DNA from 3 places in the Pantoea sp. S18 genome. Region 3 is predicted to be linked to each of the others. Evidence: predicted binding sites of a transcription regulator. Region 3 holds the regulator's gene; each other region holds the start of a gene.
The links. The regulator LexA, encoded in region 3, represses DNA repair genes until DNA is damaged. The targets are predictions, from matches to a motif close to TNCTGTATGTACATACAGNA.
Positions count from the first base shown of each region.

Region 1: a site for LexA is predicted at 1,920-1,939, ahead of metR (HTH-type transcriptional regulator MetR). Genes of this name have one in related genera too.
Region 2: a site for LexA is predicted at 2,708-2,727, ahead of dinB (DNA polymerase IV). Genes of this name have one in related genera too.

Region 1 covers NZ_CP142688.1:207,462-211,587, reverse strand. The annotation lists gene metE (5-methyltetrahydropteroyltriglutamate--homocysteine S-methyltransferase) at 1-1,836, opposite strand, end outside; gene metR (HTH-type transcriptional regulator MetR) at 1,972-2,904, shown strand; gene VIJ98_RS00930 (DUF1456 family protein) at 2,998-3,477, shown strand; gene VIJ98_RS00925 (carboxylate/amino acid/amine transporter) at 3,614-4,126, opposite strand, start outside.
Region 2 covers NZ_CP142688.1:948,721-952,846, forward strand. The annotation lists gene fadE (acyl-CoA dehydrogenase FadE) at 1-141, opposite strand, end outside; gene lpcA (D-sedoheptulose 7-phosphate isomerase) at 385-963, shown strand; gene VIJ98_RS04160 (class II glutamine amidotransferase) at 1,015-1,782, shown strand; gene dpaA (peptidoglycan meso-diaminopimelic acid protein amidase) at 1,753-2,496, opposite strand; gene dinB (DNA polymerase IV) at 2,741-3,796, shown strand; gene pepD (beta-Ala-His dipeptidase) at 3,843-4,126, opposite strand, start outside.
Region 3 covers NZ_CP142688.1:351,284-355,409, forward strand. The annotation lists gene plsB (glycerol-3-phosphate 1-O-acyltransferase PlsB) at 1-1,146, opposite strand, end outside; gene VIJ98_RS01565 (diacylglycerol kinase) at 1,274-1,642, shown strand; gene lexA (transcriptional repressor LexA) at 1,748-2,362, shown strand; gene dinF (MATE family efflux transporter DinF) at 2,499-3,821, shown strand; gene VIJ98_RS01580 (CsbD family protein) at 3,986-4,126, shown strand, end outside.

The DNA of each region.
Region 1 (4,126 bases), 140 kb from region 3:
CTGATGCAGCGGCAGGCCTTCGCGCAGTGCCGGTTCATCGATCTGAATAATGCCGATCCCGGCTTTTTCCAGATCTTCTACTTCGTCACGCAGCGCCAGCGCAATCTGTTTGGCGATGGTTTCGCGGCTCACATCTTCACGCGGGAATGACCAGCAGAGAATCGTCACCGGACCGGTCAGCATGCCTTTCACCGGCTTGTCGGTCAGCGATTGCGCGTACTTCGCCCACTCAACGGTGATGGCTTGCGGACGGCTCACGTCGCCGATGATGATCGGGGGTTTAACGCAGCGTGAACCGTAGCTCTGTACCCAGCCATTTTGGGTGAACACGAAGCCGTCGAGGTTCTCGCCGAAATATTCCACCATGTCGTTACGCTCTGCTTCACCGTGCACCAGCACGTCGAGGCCCAAACGTTCCTGCTCAACAATCGCCTGTTTGATGTGTTCGGCGATGCCGGTGCGGTAGTTACCGCCATCAATGTTGCCTTTTTTAAAGTCGAGACGCAGGCCGCGAATTTCGGTGGTCTGCGGGAATGAACCGATGGTGGTGGTCGGCCATGCTGGCAGATTGAAGCGGTTACGCTGCGCTTTGGCACGTTCGGTGTAGTTGCTGTTACGTTCAACATCTTTGGCCTGGATTTTCGCCAGACGCTCGCCGACTGCGGCATTATGCACGCGCGTGGAGTTGGCACGCGCACGAATCGGTGCGCTCCACTCGACCAGCGAAGCGGCATCGTTGTTGTTCAGCGCCTGACTCAGCAGTGCAAGCTCAGCGCACTTCTGCAGGGCAAAGGCGAACCAGCTTTTCACTTCTTCATTGAGGCGCGTTTCCACGCTGAGATCGATTGGGCTGTGCAGCAACGAGCAAGATGATCCGATCCACAATTGTTGACGTTGACCCACCAGCGGCTGCAGGCGTGCAAACCAGCTGCTGAGATCCGCGCGCCACACGTTACGTCCGTTGATCACGCCGACGGAAAGCAGCCAATCTGCCGGGATCTGCTCATTAAGCTGTTGGATATCGTCTTTTCCGTGCACCAGGTCAACGTGAAGACCTTGCACCGGCAGCGCCTTGATCACGTCGAGGTTCTGACCGATGCTGTCGAAATAGGTGGTGAGCAGCAGTTTGCTTTCACCCTGCAGCGCGTCGTAAGCCGGTTTGAACGCATCGCGCCAGGCTTGTGGCAGTTCCAGCACCAATGCAGGTTCGTCGATTTGTACCCATTCAATGCCGCGTTTTTTCAGTTCCGCCAGCACCTGTTGGTAAACCGGCAGAATGTCTTTAAGCAGTGACAGGCGATCGAATTGCACACCTTTCACTTTACCCAGCCACAGATAGGTGACCGGGCCGAGTAGCACCGGTTTAATCTTGTGGCCGAGCGCTAGCGCTTCGTCGACTTCATCCAGCAATTGAGTCCAGGTCAGTTTGAACTGCTGGCCCTGAGTGAATTCCGGCACCATGTAGTGATAGTTGGTGTTGAACCATTTAGTCATTTCCGCCGCCGCCGCCGGTGCACCGCTTGGGGCGCGGCCACGGCCAAGACGAAACAGCGTGTCGAGATCGACGGATCCATCTTCGTTATGGTGGCGTGCAGGCACGTTGCCCAGCAGCAGGCTGGTTGTCAGCACGTGATCGTACCAGGCGAAATCGCCGACCGGCAGCAGATCGACGCCCGCCTCTTTCTGCTGTTGCCAGTGACGAGCGCGCAGTTCGCGCCCCACCGCCAGCAGCTCTTCTTGTGAGCTTTTACCTGCCCAGTAGCTTTCCTGTGCTTTTTTCAATTCACGACGCAATCCAACGCGAGGGAAACCGAGAGTGTGGTTCAGAATGGTCATTTTCTGTTCTCCAGATATTCTTAACTGAGTAGGGTGCAGAGATGTTTAGCCGTCCAGATGTTTACACCGCCATAATCTGCGAGTACTGTATGTTCCTCAAGCGCAATTTGTTCAATCTCGATGTGAAGGATTCTCATGATCGAACTCAAACACCTGCGGACGCTGCAGGCGTTACGGAACACCGGCTCGTTAGCCGCCGCCGCCTCACAGCTTCATCAGACGCAATCGGCGTTGTCTCACCAGTTCAGCGATCTGGAGCAGCGGCTGGGCTTTCGTCTGTTTGTGCGCAAAAGCCAGCCGCTGCGTTTTACGCCGCAGGGAGAGATTTTGCTGCAGTTGGCCGAGCAGGTTTTGCCGCAGATTCAGCAGGCTTTGCAGGCGTGTCATGAGCCGCATCAGGCCACGTTGCGTATCGCGATTGAGTGTCACAGCTGTATTCAGTGGCTGACGCCCGCGCTGAATAATTTCCGCCAGAGCTGGCCGCAGGTAGTGATGGATTTCAAATCCGGCGTCACCTTTGATCCGCAACCCGCATTGCAGCAGGGCGAGCTGGATGTGGTGTTGACCTCCGATATTCTGCCGCGCAGCGGATTGTTCTATTCACCGATGTTCGATTTTGAAGTGCGTTTGGTGATGGCACCGGATCATCCTTTGGCGCAGCTTGAGCATATTTCCCCGGAAGATATGGCCGATGAAGTGTTGATGATCTATCCGGTTCAGCGTCAGCGTTTAGATGTGTGGCGCCATTTCCTGCAGCCTGCGGGTGTGAGTCCAGCATTGAAGAGCGTGGACAATACGCTGTTGCTGATTCAGATGGTGTCGGCGCGCATGGGCATCGCCGCACTGCCGCATTGGGTGGTAGAGAATTTTGAGCAGCAGGGATTGGTGGTGACGAAGACCTTGGGCGATGGCTTGTGGAGCCGCTTGTATGCCGCCGTACGCGAAGGCGAGCAGCGTCAGCCGGTGATGGAAGCCTTTGTGCGGTTTGCCCGTCAGCACGCCTGTGAACATCTGCCCTTCGTGCGCGATGCCGCGCGCCCGGGCTCACTGCAAACCCTCTCATCCTGATGTTGTTGGGCGGCGAAGGTCGCCCGCGCTGTTATCCCTGTCCCGCCTGCTCTATAATGCGCCGCCTCAACCCGCGACCAAGAGAGTTTCACCATGATGAGTAACGATGTTCTGCGCAGCGTGCGCTATATGCTTGATTTGAGCGATAGCAAAGTGGTGGAGATTTTTGCCTTAGCGGGGAGTGAAGTTCCGCTAGAAGACGTGCAGGCGTGGATGAAGAAGGATGACGATGCTGCGTTTCGTAAGCTGCCGGATGTGTTGATGGGTTATTTCCTCAACGGTCTGATTTTTTACCGTCGCGGTAAAAGTGAAGATGCGCCCGCGCCTTCGATTGAGCGCCGCATGAATAACAACATTTTCATGAAGAAATTGCGTGTCGCGTTTGAGCTGAAGACCACCGATATCCCGGATGTGCTGCTGAAAGCGAACTTTAAGATTTCACAGGCTGAGGTTGGCGCGATTTTCCGCAACCCGGATCATAAGAATTTCCGCGAATGCGGTGACCAGATTCTGCGTAATTTCCTGAAAGGTTTGACGATGATTCATCGTCCGGGGCCGGCTAAGAAGGGTTAATCGCTTTCAGATCGGAGCCTGGTCAGGAAGTGGCCGCTCCGATCGCGAAGAAATATCACATCCATGTGGATCGCCCTCGCCATCCATGGCTCGGACGCTTCGCTTTTCGCAGCGGCCACTTCCTTCCCTTCTGGCTTTATGCGTTGCTTTTCTTACCTAATACCCAGCGTTTATGTACATAAAGGGATGCGAAAATCACGGCGGCACCGGCGATAAAACTCGGCCAATGCGGTTTCTCCTGCCAGATCGCCAGATTCACCAGCAAGCCTGCAGGCACATGCATGTTGTTCATAATGCCCAAGGTGCCGGCATCCACCTGCGTTGCGCCGTAGTTCCACATGAAGTAGCCCAAACCTGAAGCCGCCACGCCCAGCCACACCAGAATGCCCCACTGCAGCGAGGTGGTTGGCAGTTTGTTCGGATTGCCCCACAAGCTCCACGCGATTACCGCGATGATCACTGCGCCCAGATAGAACCACGAAAACGCGGTGTGCTGCGGCATCGGGCGAGTTTCCTGCAGACGTTTGTAGCCCACCATGCCGATGGCGAAGCAGATGTTTGCCGCCTGCACCAGCAGCAAGCCGAACCAGAAATGATCGCTGACTTTGTCGTAACGAATAATCGCCGCACCGATTACCGCCAGCAGCGC
Region 2 (4,126 bases), 600 kb from region 3:
CATCCACGGTGTCCACACGTCAGCGGCCGCCAGCGCGCCAGTCCACAGCAGCAGAATCACGCTGCTCAGCTGAAGAGAAATTTGGTGGTAGAACAACACGCTAAGCAGGATTAGCGTCGCAACGATTGAGGCAACCAACATAATGAACCACTCCATAAGTAGTAAGAGGTCTGACCTGTTATGGGTGTAGGTTTAGAATATGGGGCAAAATTTATCAATCTGTTTACATCGCAATTACAACACATCTCACAAATTCGTTTCACGATGCGCAACAACTGCCAAACTTCCTCAAAGCGCCGCGCTTTTACTGAATGCAGGCGCTTTGCGGCGTAGCCCCATTCCGTTAAACTTGCCGGGTCAATCTTTCCTCTAAAGGACATCCCTATGTATCAGGACATTATTCGCTCAGAACTCAATGAAGCAGCCGATACGCTTAACAACTTCCTGAGTGACGAAGCCAACATTCACGCGATTCAGCGCGCCGCAGTGCTGCTGGCCGACAGCTTCAAAGCGGGCGGCAAGGTGCTCTCCTGCGGTAACGGCGGCTCGCACTGCGATGCCATGCATTTTGCTGAAGAGCTGACTGGGCGCTATCGTGAAAACCGTCCTGGCTACCCTGCGATTGCCATTTCTGATGTCAGCCATCTCTCTTGCGTCAGCAACGATTTTGGCTACGACTATGTGTTCTCGCGCTATATCGAAGCGGTAGGTCGCGAAGGCGATGTGCTGCTGGGCCTCTCAACCTCCGGTAACTCTGCCAACATCATCAAAGCGGTGGAAGCTGCGCGCGCAAAAGGCATGAAAGTGATTACTTTGACCGGTAAAGATGGCGGCAAGATGGCAGGTTCAGCGGATATTGAAATTCGCGTGCCGCACTTTGGCTATGCCGACCGCATTCAGGAGATCCATATCAAAGTGATCCACATCCTGATGCTGTTGATTGAAAAAGAGATGGTTAAGTAATGATGCGTTCCTCTCGCCGTGCGCGAGAGGATCTAACTTAAGGCGGTTGCTATGTGCGAATTGCTCGGGATGAGCGCCAATGTCCCCACGGACATCTGTTTCAGTTTTACCGGTCTGGTGCAGCGTGGCGGTGGAACCGGGCCGCACAAAGATGGTTGGGGCATCACTTTCTACGAAGGAAAAGGGTGCCGCACCTTCAAAGATCCGCAGCCGAGCTTTAACTCGCCGATTGCCCGTTTGGTGCAGGAATACCCGATTAAATCGCATTCCGTGGTGGCGCATATCCGCCAGGCGAATCGCGGGGAAGTGTCGCTGGAAAATACCCATCCGTTCACGCGTGAGTTGTGGGGCCGCAACTGGACCTATGCACACAATGGTCAGCTGAAAGGTTATCGCCAGCTGGATACCGGGCCGTTCCGTCCGATTGGCGAAACCGACAGCGAGAAAGCGTTCTGCTGGATGCTGCACAAACTGACCGAGCGTTACCCGCGCACGCCAGGTAACTGGCCGGCGGTGTTCCGCTACATTGCCGAGCTGGCAGCAGAAATGCGTGAGAAGGGCGTCTTCAACATGCTGTTATCGGATGGGCGCTACCTGATGGCGTTCTGTTCGACCAATCTCTACTGGATTACGCGCCGCGCGCCGTTTGGCAAAGCCACGCTGCTCGATCAGGATGTGGAGATTGATTTTCAGCAGCAGACTACGCCGCAGGATGTGGTGACGGTGATTGCCACGCAACCGCTGACAGGCAATGAAACCTGGCACCGGATAGTGCCAGGCAAGTGGGCATTATTTTGCCTGGGTGAGCGCCAGGAATGATTTCGAGGCAGCATCCGGTGTAGAGATCACCGGCGTGCTGTTCACCGCATATTGGCCGGTGGCCGTCACATTCACCGTTGGCGGCACACGGTACTTGGCAAAGTACGCATAGCCCGGCTGCAGTTCACGCCAGAAGTTAATGTACGTCGAGTATTTATGACGTTGCATATTGCTGTCGGTCATGCGGAACGGATAGATGTTGACCTGAATTTCCTGCTGACCATTGCGCAGCGCGGCATTGGTATAGGTGAAGATTTCATCCATAGACGCATTGGTCATCGCGTAGCAACCAATCGATACGCAATCACCGTGAATCATTAAATAGTTACCGTCATAACCTTTAGCGCGATCGTATTGATTCGGGAAACCGGTGTTAATAGCGCGATAGAAACGGCTATCCGGTTTCAACTGATTCAGCTTGACGTTATAAAAGCCTTCCGGACTTTTGAAATCGCCCTGACGACGTTTAGGTCCTAAACCGCCAGAGAAATTACAGATGCGATAGCTGTCCAGCAGACGATATTCATTACCGATTTTGCCGTACAGTTCCAGCGTACGCTCTTCCTTGAAAATCTGAATAAAAACGGGGGTGCCAATTAGTTGTTTCTTTAACTCTTTGCTCACCGGAGCCAGCGGTTGCGTAGGCTCGGGGTTAATTGCCCAGCTAAGGACTGGCATAAGAATCATCGCAAGCGTTAATGCGATTCTGCCCATTCTGTAGATACCTTGAATTGAAGAGAGACGATGACGCTGAGCGTCCGGGTATTGCATTATCGGAAATATCCGCTATCGCAGCGCAACATTAACATTGTCTGGCTTTTAATCAAGCCAGTGTCCGAGAAAATGGCGCGTTCCTAAAAGGAATACGACCACTAATTTGTAAACTTTAATCTCTCTCTCAACAATTATTGCCGATATTTTTCGCTGCTGTATACTTATCCAGTACTCAGGAGGGCGTATGCGCAAAATTATTCATGTCGATATGGACTGCTTTTACGCCGCGGTTGAGATGCGCGACGATCCCTCTTTACGTGATATTCCGATCGCCATTGGCGGCAGTCGCGTGCAGCGTGGCGTGATCAGCACCGCCAACTATCCAGCACGCAAATATGGCGTGCGCAGCGCGATGCCTACCGGCATGGCGCTCAAACTTTGCCCGCATCTGCGGCTGCTGCCTGGCCGCTTTGATGCCTATAAAGAAGCCTCCCGCCAAATCCGCGACATCTTCTCGCGTTACACCTCGCTGATTGAACCGCTATCGCTGGATGAAGCCTATCTGGATGTCACCGACAGCCTGCATTGCCACGGTTCGGCCACGCTGATGGCGCAGGCAATTCGCGCCGATATCCTGCGTGAAACCGGGTTAACCGCTTCTGCCGGGATCGCACCGATCAAGTTCCTCGCCAAGATCGCTTCCGATCTCAACAAACCCAACGGGCAATATGTGATTACGCCTGACGCGATGTCCGATTTTTTACTCACGCTGCCGCTGAGCAAAATTCCTGGCGTCGGTAAAGTGGCGACCAAAAAGCTGGAAGAGATGGGATTGCGTACCTGCGCTGATGTGCAGCGTGCCGATCTGGCTTTGCTGCTCAAACGCTTTGGCAAGTTTGGCCGTATTTTATGGGAACGCAGCAACGGTGTTGATGAGCGCAATGTGGTGGTTGAGCGCGAACGTAAATCGCTTGGCGTTGAACGCACGCTAATGGAAGACATTCACAGCTGGGAGCAGTGTCTGGAGATTATTGATTTTCTCTATGCCGAGCTGGATCGCCGCTTAACCGCCATCAAGCCGGATAAGCAGATCGCCCGACAAGGCGTGAAACTCAAGTTCAATGATTTCCAGCAAACCACGCAGGAGCATGTCTGGTCGGTGCTGAATAAAGAAGACATGATCGCGGTGGCGCGTCAGGCGTGGGATGAACGCAGAGCAGGGCGCGGCGTACGGCTGGTGGGATTGCATGTCACGATGGTGGATCCGCAACTGGAGCGACAGTTGGTGCTGGGGTTGTAGGCATAAAAAACCCGACCGAAGCCGGGTTTGTCGCGAAATTCAAAACTTACGCTTTTTCTGGCACCACGCTGAGCAGCGCGGTCAGCAGCTTCCAGTACAGACCCACGCTTTCAATGTGAACCTGCTCATCCGGCGAATGCGGGCCGGTAATGGTTGGGCCAATCGAAACCATATCCATGTTCGGATACGGCTTCTTGAACAGACCACATTCCAGACCGGCGTGAATCACCTGAATGTTCGGCGTTTTGCCAAACAGCGCTTCGTAGGTTTTACGCGTCAGCGCCATCACCGGTGAATCGGCATCAGGCTGCCAGCCCGGATAGCCGCCTT
Region 3 (4,126 bases):
TTCAACGGAGTAACCACGGCTAAATAGCTCGCCGAGATATTCACGGAACACGGTGGAGTAGAGTTTGTTGCCCTTAAAGGTACGACGAATAAAGAACGCGCCCAGACGACGGAAAATCGGGCCGGCAGGCCAGAAGTTCAGGTTGATACCCGCAGCAATGTGCGGTGGCACCAGGCCTTGATGATAAAGCACGTAGGAGAGCAGCAGATAATCCATGTGGCTGCGGTGGCAGGGCACATAGACAATCTCATGACCATCCTGCGCCAGCTGACGCACGCGCTCACCGCCATGTACGTTGATGCCCTGATACAGGCGGCTCCACAGCCAGCCCATCACGCGGTCAGTGACCTTAATCGCTTCGTAAGAGAAGTTCGCCGCCACTTCCTCCATCATTTCGATGGCGTTCTGCTGGGCTTTCTCATGCGAAATCTTTTTGCTGCGTGCTTCATCTTCTACCGCTTTTTCAATCGCTTTGGACTGTAATAGCTTGTTGAAGAGATCCTGACGTGCAGGCAGACGCGGGCCGACCGCAGCCAGACGTTGGCGAGCAAAGTGAATACGCGCCACGCGAGCCAGCTTCTGTGCAATCGACTTATCGGTGCCGTGTTCGGTCGCCATCTGGCGTAGCGAAACGGTTTGCGAGAAGCGTACAAAGCTGTCGCGGCCGTGCCACAGAATAGCGAAGAACTTCTGCACGCCATTGAGCACGCGCAGATGCGGCGTGGATTCACCGGATGTTTCACGTCCCGGCGCACGACCAAACATCACCGCGACCGGCAGCATTTGCACGTCGAGTTGCGGGTTACTGCGGTGCAAATCCAGATAATCGTGGAACAGCTTTACCGATTCGGGATTGGCCACGAAATAGGGAATCACGCGTGGGCCATCGTGAATAAACACGTGGCGCGGCAGCAGGGTGCCATCGATCTCCAGCGGAGCCAGCGGATCGGGCAGATCATGTTTCAGGCATTGAGCACGCAGCGTGAGCAGGTCAGCCTTTGAATCATAAGGCAAAACATACATCACCGGACGAGTCGGATCGATCCCGTGTTCAGAGACGGGATCGGTCGGAATGACCTTACTTTTTACCAAAATAGAGAGTGGTAAATTCAATAATTTGTAATAGAGTTTACGCCAACCTGACATAGACAACTTTAAGCCTCTTGTTAGCAAAGCGCGGCAAGCATACCAGAAAGCGCAGCGAAGGTCTGTGGCTCTGCCGCCTCATACTGCCCACACATTGACGTCAAAATAGATCAAGGGTTCCATAGACATGGCAAATAACGTCACCGGTTTAGTAAGAATAGTGAAAGCAGCCGGTTATTCCTGGCAGGGCCTGCGTGCCGCATGGCAGCACGAAGCCGCATTTCGGCAGGAAGCTGTTGCCGCGCTGGTGGCCATTCTCGTGGCGTGCTGGCTGGATGTAGATACCATCTCCCGCATCTTGATGATTGGCTCGGTAGTGCTGGTTATCATCATTGAGATCCTTAATAGCGCTATCGAAGCGGTGGTTGACCGAATCGGGCAGGAGCAACATCCGCTCGCGGGCCGCGCCAAAGATATGGGATCGGCCGCCGTATTGCTGACTATCTTACTGGCTCTGTTCGTCTGGATCGCGCTGCTCTGGACGCATTTGAGATAGGGATTCCAGATTCATCAAACCGCTGATTTTTCCCTCTGTTACGGTTTTCATTTCGCGAATACCTGTATATACTCACAGCGACTGTATAAACAACCAGGGGGCGGGATGAAAGCGTTAACTGCACGGCAGCAACAGGTCTATGACCTGATTCGCGACCATATTAACCAGACGGGCATGCCGCCAACGCGTGCGGAAATTGCTGCGCAACTGGGTTTTCGCTCGCCCAATGCTGCTGAAGAGCATCTGAAAGCGCTGGCGCGTAAAGGCGTAATTGAAATTGTTTCCGGCGCATCGCGCGGGATTCGTTTGCTAATGGAAGAAGAACCGAGCGAAGGGCTGCCGCTGATTGGCCGCGTCGCTGCCGGTGAACCCTTGCTGGCGCAGGAACATATTGAAGCCCACTATCAGGTGGATGCGAATCTGTTCAAACCGAGCGCCGATTTCCTGCTGCGCGTGAGCGGCATGTCGATGAAAGATATCGGTATTATGGATGGCGATCTGTTAGCGGTGCATAAAACGCAGGAAGTGCGTAACGGCCAGGTTGTCGTGGCGCGCATTGATGATGAAGTCACCGTGAAACGCTGGAAAAAGCAGGGTGCAATTGTTCATCTGCTGCCGGAAAACACCGATTTCCAGCCGATTGTTGTTGATACCCGTGAGCAGTCACTAACTGTTGAAGGTTTAGCTGTCGGGATTGTACGCAACGGCGAGTGGCTCTGATCAGTTTCTGATCCTCCCCAACTGCGGCGGTGTGAATTTGCGCTGACCGCAGTCTGCTGTTTTACTTCTCTGTGACTCTTTCTGCGGCTCACGCTGGCGCCATTATGCTGATTACCGCACATAACGGAATGGGCTGATGCAGCTGTTTTCCTCTTCAGATAAAACACTCTGGCGGCTAGCGCTGCCGATGATCCTGTCAAATATCACCGTCCCGTTACTGGGCGTGGTGGATACTGCCGTTATTGGTCATCTCGATAGCCCTATTTATCTCGGCGGCGTCGCCGTGGGCACAACGGCAACCAGCTTCATCTTTATGCTTCTGCTATTCCTGCGCATGAGCACCACCGGATTGACCGCTCAGGCATTTGGCGCCAATGACAAAACCGCGCTGGCGCGCGCCTTAACGCAACCGCTGCTGATTGCGCTGGTTTTTGGCGTGCTATTTATGGTGCTACGAACGCCGGTGAGCAGCTTGGCGGCAGCCTTGATGGGCGGCAGCCCGGAAGTGCAGCAGCAGGCGCAAATCTTTATTGAGATTCGCTGGCTGAGTGCGCCCGCAACCTTAGCCAATTTGGTGATTCTGGGCTGGCTGCTGGGCGTTCAATATGCGCGGGCACCGATGGTGCTGCTGATCATCGGCAATCTGGTAAATATCCTGCTTGATCTGCTGTTCGTACTGAAACTGCATTGGGGTGTGGCTGGCGCGGCGGCGGCTACCGCGCTGGCAGAATATGTCACGCTGGGCGTGGGTTTGTGGATGGTAGCGCGCGTGCTGAAAATGCGCGGTATCCACTTTACTCTGCTTAAAACTAGCTGGCGCGGCGATGCGGCGCGGCTATTCCGCCTCAATCGCGACATTATGCTGCGCTCTTTAATGCTGCAAATTTGCTTCGCCTCACTCACCATCCTTGGTGCTCGAATTGGCCCGGATGTGGTGGCGGTCAATGCGGTACTGTTGATGTTCCTCACTTTTACCGCATACGCGCTGGATGGTTTTGCCTACGCGGTTGAAGCCTGTTCAGGTGAAGCTGTTGGGGCCAAAGATCGCAGTCGGCTGTTGCTGGTTTGGCATGCGGCTTGCCGCCAGGCTTGCTTCGTCGCAGCGATCTTTGCGCTGATTTATGCGTTAACCGGCCCGCAAATAGTGGCGATGTTGACGTCACTGGAAGCGCTTCGCGAGATGGCCGACAGATATCTGATTTGGCAGGTGATTCTGCCGCTGGTTGGCGTTTGGTGTTATCTGCTGGATGGCATGTTTATCGGTGCGACGCGCGGCCGTGAGATGCGTAACAGCATGGTGATGGCGGCAATCGGCTATGGTATATCGCTGCTTACGTTACCGTGGCTCGGCAATCACGGTTTATGGCTGGCAGTGACGGTGTTCCTGGCGCTACGCGGACTGACGCTGTGGCTGATCTGGCGAGGTCACTGGCAACGTGATAGCTGGTTCAACGCCTGAATAAGCGAAGCGTAACCTACAGATTAATCTGTAATTCTCTGCAAACTGCGAAACGGCTACTACAATTACCTTATACGGCGCACATGAGTAGCGCGTTGTGTGGGTATATCGCCAGATAGATAGGCGATGTATCTATCTCACTCAGGATGAAGTGGAGGATTATTATGAACAAAGACGAAGCGAGCGGAAACTGGAAGCAGTTTAAAGGGAAATTTAAAGAGAAGTGGGGCAAGCTTACGGATGACGACATGACGGTGATCGAAGGTAAACGCGATCAGTTGGTCGGTAAAATCCAGGAGCGCTAC